Regions from separate parts of the Streptomyces sp. NPDC096311 genome, predicted to be linked through region 3. Evidence: riboswitches for the same ligand, from Rfam matches in the RefSeq annotation. Region 3 holds a riboswitch; each other region holds the start of a gene.
What was found. A riboswitch is a leader RNA that binds a small molecule or an ion and turns the genes downstream of it on or off. The one in region 3 is predicted to bind cyclic di-AMP.
Positions count from the first base shown of each region.

Region 1: it holds a riboswitch for cyclic di-AMP, as region 3 does, so the genes downstream of both, ACIRA5_RS01255 (C40 family peptidase) here and ACIRA5_RS12415 (NlpC/P60 family protein) in region 3, are expected to answer to the same signal.
Region 2: it holds a riboswitch for cyclic di-AMP, as region 3 does, so the genes downstream of both, ACIRA5_RS08730 (transglycosylase family protein) here and ACIRA5_RS12415 (NlpC/P60 family protein) in region 3, are expected to answer to the same signal.

Region 1 covers NZ_JBIWFN010000001.1:280,895-286,615, reverse strand. Annotated here, with positions in the region: gene ACIRA5_RS01265 (ATP-dependent Clp protease proteolytic subunit) at 201-857, shown strand; gene ACIRA5_RS01260 (hypothetical protein) at 865-1,170, shown strand; cyclic di-AMP (ydaO/yuaA leader) riboswitch at 1,517-1,702, shown strand; gene ACIRA5_RS01255 (C40 family peptidase) at 1,706-2,179, shown strand; gene ACIRA5_RS01250 (DUF6328 family protein) at 2,268-2,789, shown strand; gene ACIRA5_RS01245 (ATP-binding protein) at 3,132-3,590, opposite strand; gene ACIRA5_RS01240 (helix-turn-helix domain-containing protein) at 3,803-4,660, shown strand; gene ACIRA5_RS01235 (DUF397 domain-containing protein) at 4,673-4,897, shown strand; gene ACIRA5_RS01230 (8-amino-7-oxononanoate synthase) at 4,854-5,721, opposite strand, start outside.
Region 2 covers NZ_JBIWFN010000003.1:100,201-105,921, forward strand. Annotated here, with positions in the region: gene eno (phosphopyruvate hydratase) at 1-846, opposite strand, end outside; gene ACIRA5_RS08730 (transglycosylase family protein) at 1,184-1,894, opposite strand; cyclic di-AMP (ydaO/yuaA leader) riboswitch at 1,899-2,107, opposite strand; gene ACIRA5_RS08735 (transglycosylase family protein) at 2,246-3,253, opposite strand; gene ACIRA5_RS08740 (cytochrome P450) at 3,425-4,708, opposite strand; gene ACIRA5_RS08745 (globin domain-containing protein) at 4,924-5,721, shown strand, end outside.
Region 3 covers NZ_JBIWFN010000004.1:181,951-187,671, forward strand. Annotated here, with positions in the region: gene ACIRA5_RS12405 (peptidoglycan DD-metalloendopeptidase family protein) at 1-887, shown strand, start outside; gene pcrA (DNA helicase PcrA) at 1,012-3,531, opposite strand; cyclic di-AMP (ydaO/yuaA leader) riboswitch at 3,858-4,031, shown strand; gene ACIRA5_RS12415 (NlpC/P60 family protein) at 4,038-5,216, shown strand; gene ACIRA5_RS12420 (tellurite resistance/C4-dicarboxylate transporter family protein) at 5,312-5,721, shown strand, end outside.

The sequences.
Region 1 (5,721 bases), on a different contig from region 3:
CCACCAGCTTAGTCCGGGCCCCCGGCACCTCCACAGAGTGGACGATCTCGTTCAGCTCCACCGAAAACGATGCGTGCGCACGATCTGGCGACCCTCTCCACCGGCGGCGCACGGGGAATTTCGCTGTCAGCCGAGCACCCTTCCCCCACTCTGTACGTCCTGTACATTTTTTACAGAACCCTTCACAGGAGGCGCGTGCCATGAATGAACCGTCCGCCCGTCACGTCCTGCCCGAGTTCACCGAACGGACGAGCATGGGGCACCGGACCCTGGATCCGTACGCGAAGCTGCTCGACGAGCGGATCGTGTTCCTCGGGACGCCGATCGACGACACCTCGGCGAACGACGTGATGGCGCAGTTCATGCACCTCGAATATCTGGCACCGGACCAGGACATCGCGCTGTACATCAACTCCCCCGGCGGCTCGTTCAGCGCGATGACGGCGATCTACGACACGATGCAGTTCGTCAGCTGCGACGTGGAGACCACCTGTCTGGGGCAGGCCGCTTCGGCCGCCGCCGTGCTGCTGGCCGGCGGCGCGCCGGGCAAGCGGTTCGCACTGCCGGGCGCCCGGGTGCTGATCCACCAGCCGTCACTTCCCGAGCCGGTACAGGGACAGGCGAGCGATCTGGCCCTCCAGGCCGAGGAGTTGATGCGCACTCGAAGGCTGCTGGAGGACATGCTCGTCCGCCACACGGGGCAGAGTCCTGAACAGGTCGCCGCCGACATCGAGCGGGACAAGATCCTGGACGCTCAGGCCGCGTTGGCGTACGGACTGGTGGACGGGATCATCCCCAGCCGCAAGACCTCGCGCACCGCGCCCGGTGCGAGGAACGCCACACCCGACGCGAGGTGATCCGCCGATGGTGCCCGAACTGCCCCCGTTGCCCGCGCTGACGCGCGCCGAGGCCGAGCTGATCGACCGTTACCTCGACGTGGTCGACCTACTGGGCCGTATCAACCCGGCCAGGCCCGGAGACACCTACCGCGGGCTGCGTGCCGCCCAGGCGCTGGTCGCCAAGGCCACCGAGCTGCGGGACGCCCTCGCGCTGATGCACCAGCGCGGCGAGAGCGAGGTGCACGCGCCGACGCTGGCGCAGGCTTTGCGCGTCCTCGACGGTGAGCGGCGGGCGGCCCGCGTCACCCTGCCGCCCGACGCCGACAACTGACACACCCACACCCGGGTCGCCGTGTACGCCAAGTCAGCGAGGCGTCCGGCCCGGGGTTCAAACGGACCAGATGGTGTACCCCCTGATGGAGTAGTCACAGGCCCCTTCGGGGAACCGAAAAAGTTGCGCAACGCGCGTAGCCCGGAGGCGGAATGAGACGCTCCGGTGCTGGTGGGACCGTCGTCGGCGTCCCCAACATCGCCCGAACAGAGGGTCGTCCACCCGAACGGGTGAGTGGTGAGTAACGCCACAAATCGCCGGTTCCGCTCGGATTTTCCGACCGCTATGCGTGAAGATCCCTTCCGACGACAAGCCCCCGCCACAGCGGCGGGGCGGTCCGGGCGGACGCCGAGTCCTGCCGCTGCCCGGATGACCGGTCGACAGAAGTGCATCGGCAGGAGTGGAGGACCCAGCAAGACGGGTCGCCGGAGAGATCCGGGCGGCCCTTGGGGTGAAGCCGCGCAAGCGGCCGGGCTACTTCGCCAGCCCGAATCCGACAGGTCATCCTTCACAGGCGGCTGACGAAGGGTTGCGCATGACTGCGCTCAATCGTGTCCCGTCGCTGTGGACCCGGGCCGGTACGGCCTCGGCGCTCACCCTCGCCGCCGTGGGCGGCAGCCTTGTGGTTCCTGGCGTCGCATCCGACGCCGAAGCGGCCACGCTGGCGACGAAGGCACTTCAGGTCGCGGCTTCCAAGAAGGGCTCCCCGTACCAGTACGGCGCCGCCGGGCCACGCCGCTTCGACTGCTCCGGGCTCACGCTCTACTCGTACAAGAAGGCGGGCAAGACGCTGCCTCGTACGGCCGCGGCGCAGTACAACAAGACACACCACATCTCCGCGTCCCACCGCAAGGCCGGAGACCTGGTGTTCTTCCACTCGGGCCGGAACGTGTACCACGTCGGCATCTACGCCGGGAAGGGAAAGATCTGGCACTCCCCGAAGACAGGGGAGGTCGTGAAGCTGCAGAAGATCTGGACGAAGAGCGTCTGGTACGGCCGGGTCAGCTGACCTGCCCGAGGGGGTGCCGGCCGGCCGGCACCCCCTCGGGGTTCCACCCCCGGGCGTGAAAAGCGGACGAACCGGTTACTCGTTCACCATGGCTGAGCGACCTTCCCCCGAGGAACGGAACGAGACGCCCCTGGAGCGCGCCGATCGCAACTTCGGCGAGCTGCTCCAGGAGCTGCGCGTCACGCAGACCGGTGTGCAGATCCTCTTCGCGTTCCTGCTGACGCTGGCGTTCACCCCGCGCTTCCCGTCCCTCGACACGGTGCAGCGCGCCACGTACGTCACCACCCTCCTGCTGGCCGTGGCGGCCGCCGCGCTCTTCACGGCGCCCGCCGCGCTGCACAGGTCGCTGTTCCGGCAGGGCGCGAAGCCGACCATCGTGCGGGTCTCCTCCGTCCTGGCCACGGTCGGGATGGGCGTGCTCATGCTGACGCTGACGGGATCGGTGCTGCTCGTCGTGGACGTGGCGCTGGGACGCGCCGCCGGGATCGCCTCGGGCGCGGGCACCCTGCTCGTCTGTGTGGCGCTGTGGGGCCTCCTGCCCGGCCTGGTGCACCGTGCCGTCGTCAGCGGAGCGCCGGCTCCGAGAGAAGCACCGGAACGAGAACCGTGAGCGCGCTCATCGCCGGACCACCCGCGGGCACGAACCGCGGCAGTCGGCTGAGGAAGGTGCTCGGCGCCTTCGGGTCGAGCGCGTCGGTGACGAGCCCCTGCCGCGGCGGGCGGTTCATCCCGACTGCCGCCGGCCGAACCAGCCGGACAGCGCGGTCGTAGCGCAGAGGGTGGCCGGGACGGCGGCGGCTCCGGTGGGGCCGCGGTCGCCGGGACCGGGAGATCCGCGCCGTACGCTCTCCGTCGCCCGCCGGGCCGGGGACCGGTCGGTGCCGCCGACCGAGGTCTTCCGGGCCCCGCCGCGAGGCGCCGGACGGGGCAGACACGACAACTGAGCCGCTCCTCAGGGCTCTTGTGGGCCACCGGCCGTCACCGGCTGGGCCGGCACCGTCCAGGGCAGCTCGATGGCGACCGTCTTGCCGCCCTCGCGGGTGGGCCGGACGACGAGTCTGCCGCCGCATTCGGCGGTCAGCCAGCGGATGATCACCATGCCGCGCCCGTTGTCCTGCTGGACGGCGGCGGGCAGACGTTTGGGAAAGCGCGGATGGCTGTCGGTGACGCCGATCCGCAGGTGTTCATCCCGGTCGAGCCGGACGTCCACCGTGAAGGTGGGCGACTGCCCGAACGTGTGTTGGACGGCGTTGGTGGCTAGTTCTGACACGATCAGGCGTACGGTGTCCGCGACTTCGGCGTCGCACGGCAGGCCCCATTCGGCCAGCACATCGGCGACGAATTTCCGGGCCGCGGAGACCGAGGCGGGATCGCTCGGCAGAGTGACGGATGCTTCCTGGTGATCTGCCATGGCGACGTCGTCCCTTTCCCACGGGACCGGAGTCCGACACGGAGCGGATGGTTCGAGTACGGTCCCGGACTGGTGCTTCGCGCCAGACTGCCATCACTGGGCCGGTCACGGGTGCGATCCACCGAGATATGCATATATCTGTCGCTCGATGCGGTGAACTCTGCGACGGCGGAGCGTATTTGGGCGGCTCGGGAGGAGTAAGGAGTACAGCCATGCAGCACGGTCCCGCGGTGCGCCGCCGCAAGCTCGGTGCCGAACTGCGCGCGCTGCGCGCCGATGCGGGTCTCACCAGTGGTGAGGCGGCCCGTCTCGTCGGCTGGCACCAGTCGAAGGTGAGCCGGATCGAGACCGGTATCAGTGGAGTGAAACCGGCCGATGTGGAGCGCCTGTTGGACGTCTACGCCGTCACGGGGCACGAGTTACGGGAGCTCCTGGTCGGCCTCGCGGGTTCCGAGGGCAACGGCCGCCATCACTGGTGGCACGCCTACCGCGGCGTCCTGCCGCCCACGTACCGCGACTTCATCAGTCTGGAGTCGCAGGCCAGCGGCATGCGCACGCTGGAGACCTCGGTGGTACCCGGACTGCTCCAGACGCCCGAGTACGCGCGGGAGGTGACCCGGGTCGCCGTCGGCGGCCTGGAGGACGGCAAGCTCGACGCGCTCGTCGAGGTGCGCCTCGCCCGGCAGGACGTCCTGCGTTCGAATCCGCCGCTGGAACTGACCGCGGTCCTGGACGAGGCCGTGTTAAGACGCGAGGTCGGCGGCCCGGAGGTGATGGCTCGGCAACTGGAGCGTCTGCGGGAGGCCGCCACCCTGCCTCAAGTGCGGCTTCAGGTCCTGCCGTTCGCCGCGGGAGCCCATATCGGCGTCACCGGGCCTTTCGTTATCTTCTCATTTCCGAACACAACTGATCTGGATGTGGTTGTTCTCGACCACTTGACGAGTAGCCTCTACCTCGAACGGAAAGAAGACCTTCAGGCCTACACCGAGGCCTTCAACGCCCTTCAGTTCCACGCCCTTTCGCCCGAGGACTCGTTGGACTACATCGCCGGGATAGGTGACGGCGCGTAAGGAGGCACCCCCATGACTGCACTGCCTCGGTACGTACTTTCCAGTACTTCACTCCACGACGTGCGATGGCTGCGCAGCAGCCGCAGTACGGGAATGAACAACTGCGTCGAGACGGCCCGACCCGGCCCAGGACCCTGGGCCGGACTGGTCGCCGTGCGCGATTCCAAGAACAAAGCGGGCCCCGCCCTGCTCTTCACTCCCGCCAGTTGGGAGGGCTTTGTCGCCGGACTGAACTGATCACGCCGACGGCGTGCTCGATCTGCGCGTCGGTGAGGTCCGCGCGGGCGGTCAGCCGCAGCCGGGAGATGCCGTCGGGCACGGACGGGGGGCGGAAGCAGCCGACGGCGAGTCCCGCTTCCCGGCAGTCGGCGGCCCACCGCACGGCCTGTTCGGCGGACGGTGCGCGCACGGAGACCACGGCGGCGTCCGGTCGTACGGCTTCCAGGCCCTCGGCGGTCAGCCGGGTGTGCAGCGCCGTCGCCACCGCGCGAGCCCGGGCGGCGCGCTCCGGCTCACGGCGCAGCAGCCTGAGCGCCGCGAGGGCCGCGCCCGCCGCCGCGGGCGCGAGACCGGTGTCGAAGATGAAGGTGCGCGCCGCGTTGACCAGGTGGTCGATGACCGGGGCGGGTCCGAGGACGGCTCCGCCCTGGCTGCCGAACGACTTGGAGAGCGTGGCGGTCACGACCACGTCCGGCGCGCCCGCGAGCCCCGCGGCCTGCGGGGCGCCCCGGCCGCCGTCGCCCAGGACGCCCAGCCCGTGTGCGTCGTCGACGAGCAGCGCCGCGCCGTGCTCGCGGCAGGCGGTGGCGAGTTCGGCCAGCGGGGCCGCGTCGCCGTCCACCGAGAAGACCGTGTCGGACACGGCGACGGCAGGACCCTCGTGCGTGCCCAGCGCCTTGCGCACGGCGTCGGGGTCGGCGTGCGCCACGACCTGGGTCGTGCCCCGGGCGAGCCGGCAGCCGTCGATGAGGGAGGCGTGGTTGCCCGCGTCCGAGACGACCAGCGAGCCGTGCGGCGCGAGCGTGGTCACGGCGGCGAGGTTGGCCGCGTAGCCGGAGGAG
Region 2 (5,721 bases), on a different contig from region 3:
GACCAGCGGGTACGCGGAGACGAGCTCCTCGTAGTACTCGGTCATCTCGGCGGCCGAGCGGGACTTGCCCTCGAACTCGTACTTGCCGTCCTTGTAGAACTCGGACGCGGCGACGTCGAGCGCGAGCGCGATCTGCTCACCGGGGATGTAACCGGCCTGCTTGATGGCCTCGAGGATGAGGTCGAGCGCGGCGCGGTTCGACTCCAGGTTCGGGGCGAAGCCGCCCTCGTCGCCCAGGCCGGTGGACAGGCCCTTGGTCTTCAGCACCTTCTTGAGGGTGTGGTAGACCTCGGCGCCCCAGCGCAGGGCCTCGGAGAAGGACTCCGCACCGATCGGGGCGATCATGAACTCCTGGATGTCCACGTTGGAGTCGGCGTGCGAGCCGCCGTTCAGGATGTTCATCATCGGAACGGGCAACAGGTGCGCGTTCGGGCCGCCCAGGTAGCGGAAGAGGGGGAGGTCGGACGCCTCGGAGGCGGCGTGCGCGACGGCGAGCGAGACGCCGAGGATGGCGTTGGCGCCGAGCGAGCCCTTGTTGTCGGTGGCGTCCAGGTCGAACATCGCCTGGTCGATCAGGCGCTGCTCGGTGGCGTCGTAACCGACGAGCTCCGGGCCGATCTGCTCGATGACGGCGAGGACGGCCTTCTCGACACCCTTGCCGCCGTAACGGTTGGGGTCACCGTCACGCAGCTCGATGGCCTCGAAGGCGCCGGTGGACGCGCCGGACGGAACGGCGGCACGACCCGTGCTGCCGTCGTCGAGGCCGACCTCGACCTCGACCGTGGGGTTGCCTCGGGAGTCCAGGATTTCCCGGGCTACGACGACGTCGATGGACGGCACGAGCATCTCCTTCTGGGATGTGACGCGGGTACGCGGAGCCTGTGATGGCTTCGCGACATGAGCCTAACCGCCCCGGGGGGATCGGCCAGCCGGTCGCCCACCCCTTGGGCAGAACTGAACGTACACATTGTTCCAGAACGGAACAAAAACGGGTACGGAAATCTGGGTACGAAACGCTCCGTACGAAATGCCGGAGACGAAAAACCCCGCTCCGGCGCGTACGGGGGAACACGCACCGGAGCGGGGAGCCCGTGGGGACGGGGGCGACCCTCACCGGGGTCTCCAGTGTGGAGACCCCTTTTATGGGGGACCTGTCATTCAGCTGGGGTGAAGCTGCCGATCATCAGCTGAGGTGCAGCTGCTGACCCGGGTAGATGAAGTCGGCGTCGTCGACGATGTCCTTGTTCAGCTTGAACAGCTGCTGCCAGCCGCCCTTGACCTTCTTCTTCTCGGCGATCGAGCTGAGGCTGTCACCCTTGACGACCTTGTACTCGCCGTCACCCTTCTTGACCTTCTTGCCGGTCGGGGTGGAGACGGTCTTCTGGGCGGCCGGGCGGGACGCCGAACGGGAGGCCGCGGTGTCCGTCGAGCGGGTGGTGGTGCTGGCGCTCGGCGAGCTGTTCGACGAGGAGCTGTTCGAGGAAGACGAGGTCGACGGGGTGCTCGCACCGCCGGTGTACGCGGCGCCCGACAGGCCCGTGCCACAGGTCGGCCAGGCGCCCTTGCCCTGCGCGGCGAGGACCTTCTCGCCGACGGTGATCTGCTGGGACTTGGACGCCTGGTTGGCGGTCGCGGCGTACGCGGTGCCGCCGTACGCGGCCCAGGTGGAGGCCGAGAACTGCAGACCGCCGTAGTAGCCGTTGCCGGTGTTGATGGACCAGTTCCCGCCGGACTCGCACTGGGCGACGGCGTCCCACTGGGAGGCGGTGGCGGCGGAGGCGTTGCCGGCCGCCATCAGCGGAGCGGCGATGGCGACACCGGTGACACCGGCGAGCGTGGCGACACGAGTGGCCTTGGACGGACGGCGGTGCTTGCCCTTGCTGGAAAACAGCATGGAGAGATCCCCTCACCGACGCCTGCGAGGTGAGCTGTCGGGTTCGGGCGGGTGAGTGCCCGGCCGTGCGCTCTGAGCGCTCGGCTTCACCCCAAGCCGCTCCCGGTCAACTACCGGGCGCGGCGCATACCTTGGGTCCCCCGCTCCTGCCTACGGCGCTGACGCGTCGACTGTTCCCGTACGGCCGTTGGCAGGATTCGGCGTTGACGACCGTCGGGGCCCGCTGTGGCGAGCGGTCATGACCGTAAGCAGTCGATCGGCTGAATTCCAAAGACGATCAGGGCCTTTGAGATCCATCTCTCACTCGCGCCAAACCGGACATTACGCAGCGAACCATGACGCGAACTGCCCCTACTTTTCGCCCGATTCGGCACCAACTGCAAGGCTCTGACCGGGGAGGATGAGGTTCGGGTCGACGCCGACCGTCTTCTTGTTCGCGTCGTACAGCTCGGCCCATCCGCCTTCGAGGTCAAGGGCGTCCGCGATGGTCCAGAGATTGTCTCCGGCGCGCACGACGTAGGAGCCGTCGACGACATCACGGGAGGCGCCGGCTCCGCGCGAGGCATGCCGCCCGGAGGAGTCGTCGCCACGGCCGTCCACGGCGCTGTCGGTGGTGTTCTCGTCCGCGGTGCCGCCACGGTGGCGCCCCGCACCGGTCGTCGCGTTCTCGGACGTACCGGAAGAGTCGTCGCCCTGGCCGGAGTTGCCCGAGTTGTCGCTCTTCGACGCAGCCGTGTCGGAGCCGTCCGCCCCCTGGGCGTCGCCGCTGGTGTCGGCCTTCGTCGTGTTCTCGGCCGCGTTCCCGGACGCCTTCGAGGACGAGTCGGATGAAGACGAGTCAGACGAAGACGAATCGGACTTCGAGCCGGAAGAGGTGGACGGGGTTGAATTCTTGGACGAACTGGACGAATCGGAGGAACCGGATGAATCCACTGTGCTGGACGAGTCGTTCGCCACGCCCGTGTCGACCAGGATGTCGCCCGAGTTCTTGCTCAGCCCGGAGAGCGGTCCACAGGTCGGCCAGGGGGTGAGGCCCTGGTGGTCGAGGAGCTTCTCGGCGATGGCTATCTGCTGCGAGCGGCTGGCCTCGTCGGCGCTCGACGCGTAGATGAGGCCGCCGTACTTCTCCCAGTCCGCCTGGCTGATCTGGAGCCCGCCGTAATACCCGTTGCCACTGTCGGCACTCCACTGGCCGGCGCTCTCGCACTCGGCGACCCGGTCCCACGTGGTGCCGTCGGCCGCGCTCGCGCTGGTGGCACCGAGCAACGGGATCGCGATGGCGGATCCGGTCACTCCTGCCGCGACGATGAGGGCCGGGGCCTGACGGGGGCGACGATGGCGGCCGTTCCCGGAGAGCATGCGGAAGCCTTTCACGTGACAGCAGGTGACTACGCGACGTGTGAGTCGCGTTGACGAGTGAACGTATCCGCACCCGAACACTTGTCACAAGTCGATGCAGCGTAGATCACGTGAAGATCACAGAGTTGAGTGCGCGTCAGGTTTGAGCGCCCGCAGGTGTATGGTCGCCCGCTATCGCGCGACCGGTACCGGAGGCGTGAACTCCACTGGAAGCGTGCGCAATCCACGCATAATGAGCCCTCCGCGCCAGCGCAAATCGGCCGAATCTCCCGCGAGTTGAAGGTCGGGGAGGCGGGTGAGGAGGGTGGCGAGCGCGGTCTGGCCCTCCAGGCGGGCGAGCGGGGCGCCGAGGCAGTAGTGGATGCCGTGGCCGTAGCCGAGGTGTTGGTTGTCACGGCGGGAGAGGTCGAGCGTGTCCGGCTGTTCGAACCGCGCGGGGTCACGGTCCGCAGCCGCGAGGACCACGAGGACGGGGTCGCCGGGCGCGATGCCCTGCCCGCCGATGCACACGGCCTCGGTGGCGAACCGCCACGTGGCCAGTTCCACGGGCCCGTCGTAACGGAGGAGTTCCTCGACGCCGGTCTCGAGGAGTTCGCGTTCGCGGGCGGCGAGGGACTCCTGGAGGCGCGCGCGCTGCTCGGGGTGGGTGAGGAGGGCGTACATGCCGTTGCCGATGAGATTGACGGTCGTCTCGAACCCGGCGAAGAGCAGGATGAAGGCCATGGCGGCGGCCTCGTTCTCCGTGAGGTGCTCGCCATGGTCGGACGCGCGGATGAGACCGGAGATGAGGTCCTCACCGGGCGCGGGCGTGTCGGGAAGGCCTTCCCGCTTCCTGTGAATGAGTTCGAGCAGATACGCGCGCATCTTCTTGACCGACCGCGCGACCCCGCCCCGCGGTCCGCCACCGTGCCGGATCATCATTCCCGCCCAGTCCCGGAAGTCGTCCTGGTCCTCGCGGGGCACGCCCAGCAGGTCGCAAATGGCGTAAATGGGAAGCGGGAACGCGAACTCGTGGATCAGATCGGCGGAACCCTTCTCCGCGAATTGGTCGATCAGCTGATCGGTGAGCTCCTGCACGCGTGGCGCGAACTCGGCCACGCGTCGCGGCGTGAACGCCTTCGAGACCAGCCGCCGCAGCCGGGTGTGGTCCGGCGGGTCGATGTTCAGCAGATGCGTCATCAACTCGGCCTTGCGCTCCCCCGGAATACCCGTCTTCCCTTTCGCGTGGGCGGGTTCGTCGTGGTGCGCCGGATTCTTGCTGAGCCGCGCGTCGGCGAGCGCCTGCTTGGCGTCCGCGTACCGCGTCACCAGCCAGGCCTCCACCCCACTCGGCAGCCGCGTCCTGTGTACGGGGGCGTGCTCCCGCAGCCAGGCGTACGCGGGGTAGGGATCGCTGGCGAACTCCCAGGTGAAGAGTTCCGGGGCGGGGCTGAACGGCGGCGGCTGATCGGTCACTCCCTGACGGTATCCGGAGGGAGGGGGAGCGGGGTGGGGGCGGTGCGGGGGTGGGGGGGCGGCGTGTCTGCGGGGGTGGGAGGCGGCGTGTCTGCGGGGGTAGGGGGCGGCGTGTGTGCGTGGGGGCGGTGCGGGCCGCGCCCCGTTCATCCCGGGCCGTCCCGAAATCGTCTGCTGTTTGACTCCACGGCTCGCCTCCTCCATAAATTCGCGCCGTGGACCCCGAAATACTCAGATCCAGCTTCGCGGTCGTCGAAAGACGGGCCGAGTTCGCGGTCAAGTACTTCTACTCGCATCTCTTCCGGCACAACCCGGACGTCCGCGGGCTCTTCCCCCTGGACTTCCCGGAGGACATGGAGCGACAGCGGGACCGGTTGTTCGCGGCACTCACGTATGTGATGGAGCGGCTGGAGGATCCGACGCTGCCGGGGTACCTGCGGGAGCTGGGACGGGACCACCGGAAGTACCTGGCCGAGCCGGAGCACTACGCCGCTGTCGGGGCGAGCCTGATCGCCGCGTTCGCCGCCGTCGCGGGGTCGGCCTGGAGCGCGGAGGCCGAGAAGGCCTGGGCCGAGGCGTACGGGGCGATCACGAACGTCATGCTCCAGGGCGCGTGGGAGGCACAGCACGCGGGTGAACCGCCCTGGTGGGACGCCGAGGTCGTGTCCCGCACCCGGCACGGCGACGACCTCGTCGTACTGACCCTCCGCCCGCATCACCGGCTGCGCTACTCCCCCGGCCAGTACGTCAGCGTCAGCGTCCCCCATCTGCCGGGCATCTGGCGCCCGTACTCGCTCGGCAACGCGCCCCGCGCCGACCACACCGTCGACCTGCACGTCAGCCGCGTCGAGGACGGGGTGCTGTCCACCGCCCTGGTCCGGCAGACCCGGGAGGGCGATGTCCTGCGGCTCGGCGCACCCGGCGGCGCCCTGACCCTGCGGGCGCCGGTGGAACGGCCGCTGACCCTCATCGCGGCCGGCACCGGATGGGCCCCCGTCAAGGCGCTGCTCCAG
Region 3 (5,721 bases):
CCGCGACCTTCGAGCAGGTGTCGTACGAGGAATCCGGCGCCCCGGAGGACGAGTTCGAGGACGCCGGTGACGCGCAGGACGCGCCGCTGCTCGAGGGCATGGAAGAGATCATTCCGGCCCCCCGTGCCGCGAACCGGTCCGCGTCCCGTTCCCGGCGACGCAGCCCGGCGAAGCGTTCCGCCTTGCTGACCGTCGCGGTGCCCTCGGCCTGTGTGATGGGGGTCGCGGGGATCGCCGCCGCCTCCGTGGGCACCATCGGCGGGAACGACAGCAAGGACAACACGACCCTCAGCGCGTCCGACGGGACCGCGGTGAAGCCGTCGGCCGCCAACAACAAACTGGACACCCAGCTCCAGAGCCTCTCCGCGGGCGCGGACGACTTCGCCGACCGGGCCAGCCGGACGCAGGAACGTATCGACCTCAAGGCTCAGCAGGCTGCCGAGAAGCAGAAGGCGGCGGCGGAGGCGGCTCGCAAGGAGCGGCTGCGGCCGAAATTCGTACTCCCGGTCACGCAGAAGGGCCTCAGCGCCTACTTCGGCCAGGCCGGCATCAACTGGATGTCCGTGCACACGGGCATCGACTTCCCGGTGTCGTACGGCACACCGGTGATGGCCGCGACCGACGGCACCGTACGGACGCAGTGGAACAGCGCGTACGGAAACATGGCGATCGTCACCGCGATGGACGGCACGGAGACCTGGTACTGCCACCTCTCCAGCTACAAGGTGCCGTCGGGGACGGTCGTGAAGGCCGGAGACCAGATCGCCTTCTCCGGGAACTCCGGCAACTCGACCGGTCCGCACCTGCACTTCGAGGTCCGCCCCGCGGGCGGCTCGGCGATCGACCCGCTGCCGTGGCTGCGCAGCCACGGCCTGGACCCGACGTGACCCACGGGGCCTCGGGCCTGACGTGACCCACGGGGCCCCGGGCCGCCCGACGTCATCCATCGGCCCCTCCCCCGGCGACGTGACCGAACGCCGTCGCCGGGCGCCATGCTGCCGCCCCGTAGAACTACAGCTTCTCCACCGGCGCGTACCGCAGCAGCAACCGCTTCGGCTTCGCCTCGCCGAAGTCGACCGTCGCCTCCGCGTTCGCACCCGTACCCTTCACGCCGACCACGGTGCCCAGGCCGAACTGGTCGTGGGTGACCCGGTCGCCGACCGCGAGTGAGACCACCGGCTTCTCGGAGACCCCGCGGCGCGTCGCGAAGCCGGAGGCACCGGACGCCGCGGACCGCGAACGCGAGGACGACAGCGAGGCGGCCACACCGGAGACGGGCCCCGAGGGCATGGGAGCGGTCGCGCCGGTGCGCTTCCACTCCAGGTGCGTCTCCGGGATCTCCTCCAGGAAACGGGACGGCGGGTTGTACGAGGGCTGGCCCCAGGCGCTGCGCATGGACGAACGGGTGAGGTACAGCCGCTCTCGCGCGCGCGTGATGCCGACGTACGCGAGGCGCCGCTCCTCCTCCAGCTCCTTGACCTGTCCCAGCGCGCGCATGTGCGGGAAGACGCCGTCCTCCATGCCGGTGAGGAAGACGACCGGGAACTCCAGGCCCTTGGCGGTGTGGAGGGTCATCAGCGTGATGACGCCGGAGCCGTCCTCATCCTCGTCGGGGATCTGGTCGGAGTCGGCGACCAGGGCCACCCGCTCCAGGAAGGCGGCGAGCCCGACGGGCGTCTCGCCCTCACCCGCACCGGACTCCTGCTCGAACTCCAGGGCCACGGCGGCGAGTTCCTGGAGGTTCTCGATCCGGGTCTCGTCCTGCGGGTCGGTCGAGGCCTGCAGCTCGGCGAGGTAGCCGGTGCGTTCGAAGATGGCCTCCAGGACAGTGGCCGGGCCCGCACCGGACTCGACGATCGTACGGAGGTCCTCCATCAGCGTGTTGAAGCGCTTGACCGCGTTCGTGGACCGCGCGGCCATGCCGTACGCCTCGTCGACGCGCTTCAACGCCTGCGGGAAGCTGATCTTCTCGCGCTGCGAGAGCGCGTCGATCATCGCCTCGGCGCGCTCACCGATGCCGCGCTTGGGCACGTTGAGGATGCGGCGCAGCGGGACCGAGTCCTCCGGGTTGGCCAGTACACGCAGGTAGGCCAGGACGTCCCGGACCTCCTTGCGCTCGTAGAAGCGGACGCCGCCCACGACCTTGTAGGGCAGGCCGACGCGGATGAAGATCTCCTCGAAGACACGGGACTGGGCGTTCGTACGGTAGAAGACGGCGACGTCTCCGGCCTTCGCCTCGCCCGCGTCCGTGAGACGGTCTATCTCTTCGGCGACGAACTGCGCCTCGTCGTGTTCGGTGTCCGCGACATAGCCGGTGATCTGCGCGCCCGCGCCCGCGTTGGTCCACAGGTTCTTGGGACGGCGGGACTCGTTGCGCTCGATGACCGCGTTGGCGGCGGAGAGGATCGTCTGCGTGGAGCGGTAGTTCTGCTCCAGGAGGATCGTCGTCGCGTTCGGGTAGTCCTCCTCGAACTGGAGGATGTTGCGGATCGTCGCGCCGCGGAAGGCGTAGATCGACTGGTCGGCGTCGCCCACGACGCACAGCTCGGCGGGGAGCAGGTCGTGCTCGCCGTGCGGGGTGTCCTCGTCTTGCGCGCCGGTGCCGACCAGCTCACGCACCAGCGCGTACTGCGCGTGGTTGGTGTCCTGGTACTCGTCGACCATGACGTGGCGGAAGCGGCGACGGTAGTGCTCGGCGACGTCCGGGAAGGCGCGCAGCAGGTTGACCGTGGTCATGATCAGGTCGTCGAAGTCGAGCGCGTTGGCCTCGCGCAGCCGCGACTGGTACATCGCGTAGGCCTGGGCGAGGGTCTTCTCGAAGCCTCCCCCGGACTCCGTCTGGGAGATGCCCCCAGCGACCTGGGCGGCGAAGTCCTCCTCGTCGATCAGCTCGTTCTTCAGGTTCGAGATCTTGGCGCTGAAGGACTTGGGCGGGAAGCGCTTGGGATCGAGATCCAGATCACGGCAGACGAGCGCCATCAGCCGCTTGCTGTCGGCGGCGTCGTAGATCGAGAACGAGGAGGTGAAGCCGAGCTTCTTGCTCTCCCGGCGCAGGATCCGCACACACGCGCTGTGGAAGGTCATCACCCACATCGCGTTCGCGCGCGGGCCGACGAGCTGCTCGACGCGCTCCTTCATCTCGCCCGCGGCCTTGTTCGTGAAGGTGATCGCGAGGATCTGGCCGGGGTGGACATGGCGCTCGCCCAGCAGATGGGCGATGCGGTGGGTGAGCACCCGGGTCTTGCCGGAGCCCGCGCCGGCCACGATGAGCAGCGGGGAGCCGGAGTGCACCACGGCCGCGCGCTGGTTCTCGTTCAGCCCGTCCAGCAGGGCCGCCGGGTCCACGGCGGGGCGGGGCGCGCCGTCGCGGTAGTAGGCGTCCCTGCTCGCGGGCGCGTCGAAGCGGCCGCCGAACAGGTCGTCCGGAAGCGGCTCCGGCGCTCCGTCCTCGGGCGGCGGCGGGGGCTCTTCCTCGTGGGCCCCGGAAGGCTGGAGGTCCGCCAGAAAGCTGTCATCAAAGAGGCTGCTCATCGCTCTCCGAGTCTAGGCGGCCCCACTGACAACCCGCGGCCACCCTGAAAACCCGACCGGTTTTCCGCGACGGCACATGGTCTCTTTACGTGACCGCGCCTGATCCCTTTCCACCGGCCTTTCCGCCGCCCTTGCCACCGCGGACGCCGTCACCGTTCAGGATCGTTTCATTACGGTCAGCCACAACCAGTCCCGATCAATGGCCGCCAGGACCAAGGTCACAAAAATGTATCGGGCATATCGCACATCAAACTTCACAGAACACTTATGAGTTGGCTAGCGTGCCGGGCAGGCCGCTCGACCCAACCGGCGAACACCGCCGGGCCGTGCGGCCTCCGCCGAGTCCGGTGCGCCCGTGTGGCAGCCGGAGCCGGGGACCCAACCGACCTTGGGGTGAATCGGTCCAATTGTCCGCTGGGGCAGGGACCGTAGGGCAAACCTTCCGGAAGTACCCGCCCGAACCCGACAGCTAACTCGGTAGGCGGATGACGGAAGGAGTCGCCACCTTGGCGTCGCATCGCAAGTGGAGTCCTACGGGTACGCGCATAGCGGGTATACGGACTCCCGCCCTCGCCACGGCGGCCCTCACCTCCGTGGCCCTGCTCTCCCAGACGGCGAACGCCGCGCCCTCGGCCGACTCCAAGCCGAGCATCGAAGAGGTCGAGAAGAAGGTCGACGACCTCTACCACCAGGCCGAGACGGCGACCGAGAAGTACAACGCGACCAGGGAGAAGACCGCCCAGCAGCGCAAGCGCGTCGACTCCCTCCTCGATGACGTGGCCCAGCGCACCGAGAAGCTCAACACCGCGCGCGAGGAACTGGGTTCGTTCGCCGCGGCGCAGTACCGCACCGGCGCCGCCGCCCCCGACACCGCGAGCCTCCTGCTGGCCGACAATCCGCAGGACTACTTCGACCAGACCCAGCTGATGAACCGTCTGACCACCCGCCAGAAGGCGGCCGTCGACGACTACGTCACTGAGCAGGCCGCCACCACGAAGAAGCGCGCGGAGGCCTCTGAGAGCCTGCAGACGCTCACCACGACGCAGAGCGCGCTGAGGACGTCCAAGGCCGACGTCCAGCGCAAGCTCGCCGAGGCCCGCTCCCTGCTGTCGAAGCTGACCGCCGAGGAGAAGGCGCGGCTCGCGGCGATCGAGAAGAAGCAGCAGGAAGCGGCCGACCGCAAGGCGGCGGAGCTGGCCCAGCAGCAGGCCGCAGCGCAGAAGAAGGCCCAGGAGGCGGCCGCACAGCAGCAGACGGGTTCCGGCACCTCCGGGACCACGGGCTCCGCCGGCACCTCCGGCAGTTCGGCCACCGACTCCTCGTACACCGCCAAGGCCGACAAGGCCCTCGCCTTCGCCCGCACCCAGGTCGGCAAGCCGTACGTCTGGGGCGCGACCGGGCCCGGCTCCTACGACTGCTCCGGCCTCACGCAGGCCGCCTGGAAGGCCGCCGGCGTCGATCTCCCGCGTACCACCTGGGACCAGGTCAACGTGGGCACGACGGTCCCGCTCTCCGACATCAAGCCCGGTGACCTCGTCTTCTTCTACGACGACATCAGCCACGTCGGCCTCTACGTCGGCAACGGCATGATGATCCACGCCCCCAAGCCGGGCGCGTACGTCCGCGAGGAGTCGATCTTCTACGGCGGCGAGTCGATCATCCACAGCGTGGTGCGTCCGGCCTAACGCCTCGCCGCCCGGCACGCGCGCGTGGGGCTCATCGAGCTCCACGCGCGCGTGGCCCGCCGCCAACCCGCTCGAAGGTCCTTAGCATCGGGCCCATGTCAGCCATCTCCCCGCCCGGCACCCGGCGGACCGGCCTGCGCAGCTGGTGGGCGCAGAGTCCGCCGGGCGCCGGAGCCGCGATCCTGGCCACCGGCATCATCTCGATCGGGCTGGAGCAGACCGGCTACGAGATCCTGTCCCGGATCGTGCTGGCCCTGGCGGCCGTCGGCTGGCTCGGGCTCGCCGCGGCCTTCGTCGTACGGCTGCTGCGGGAGCGGGAGCGGTGGCTGACGGAGGCCGGTACACCGAGCGCGCTCACCGCGGTCGCGGCGACCACCGTGCTCGGCACGCGGCTGGTCACGCTGGGGTGGAAGGTGCCGGCCGAGGCCCTGCTCGCCCTGTCGGCGGCGCTCTGGCCGGGGCTGCTCCTCCTGGTCGTACGGCAATGGCGGCCCCGTATGCCCGG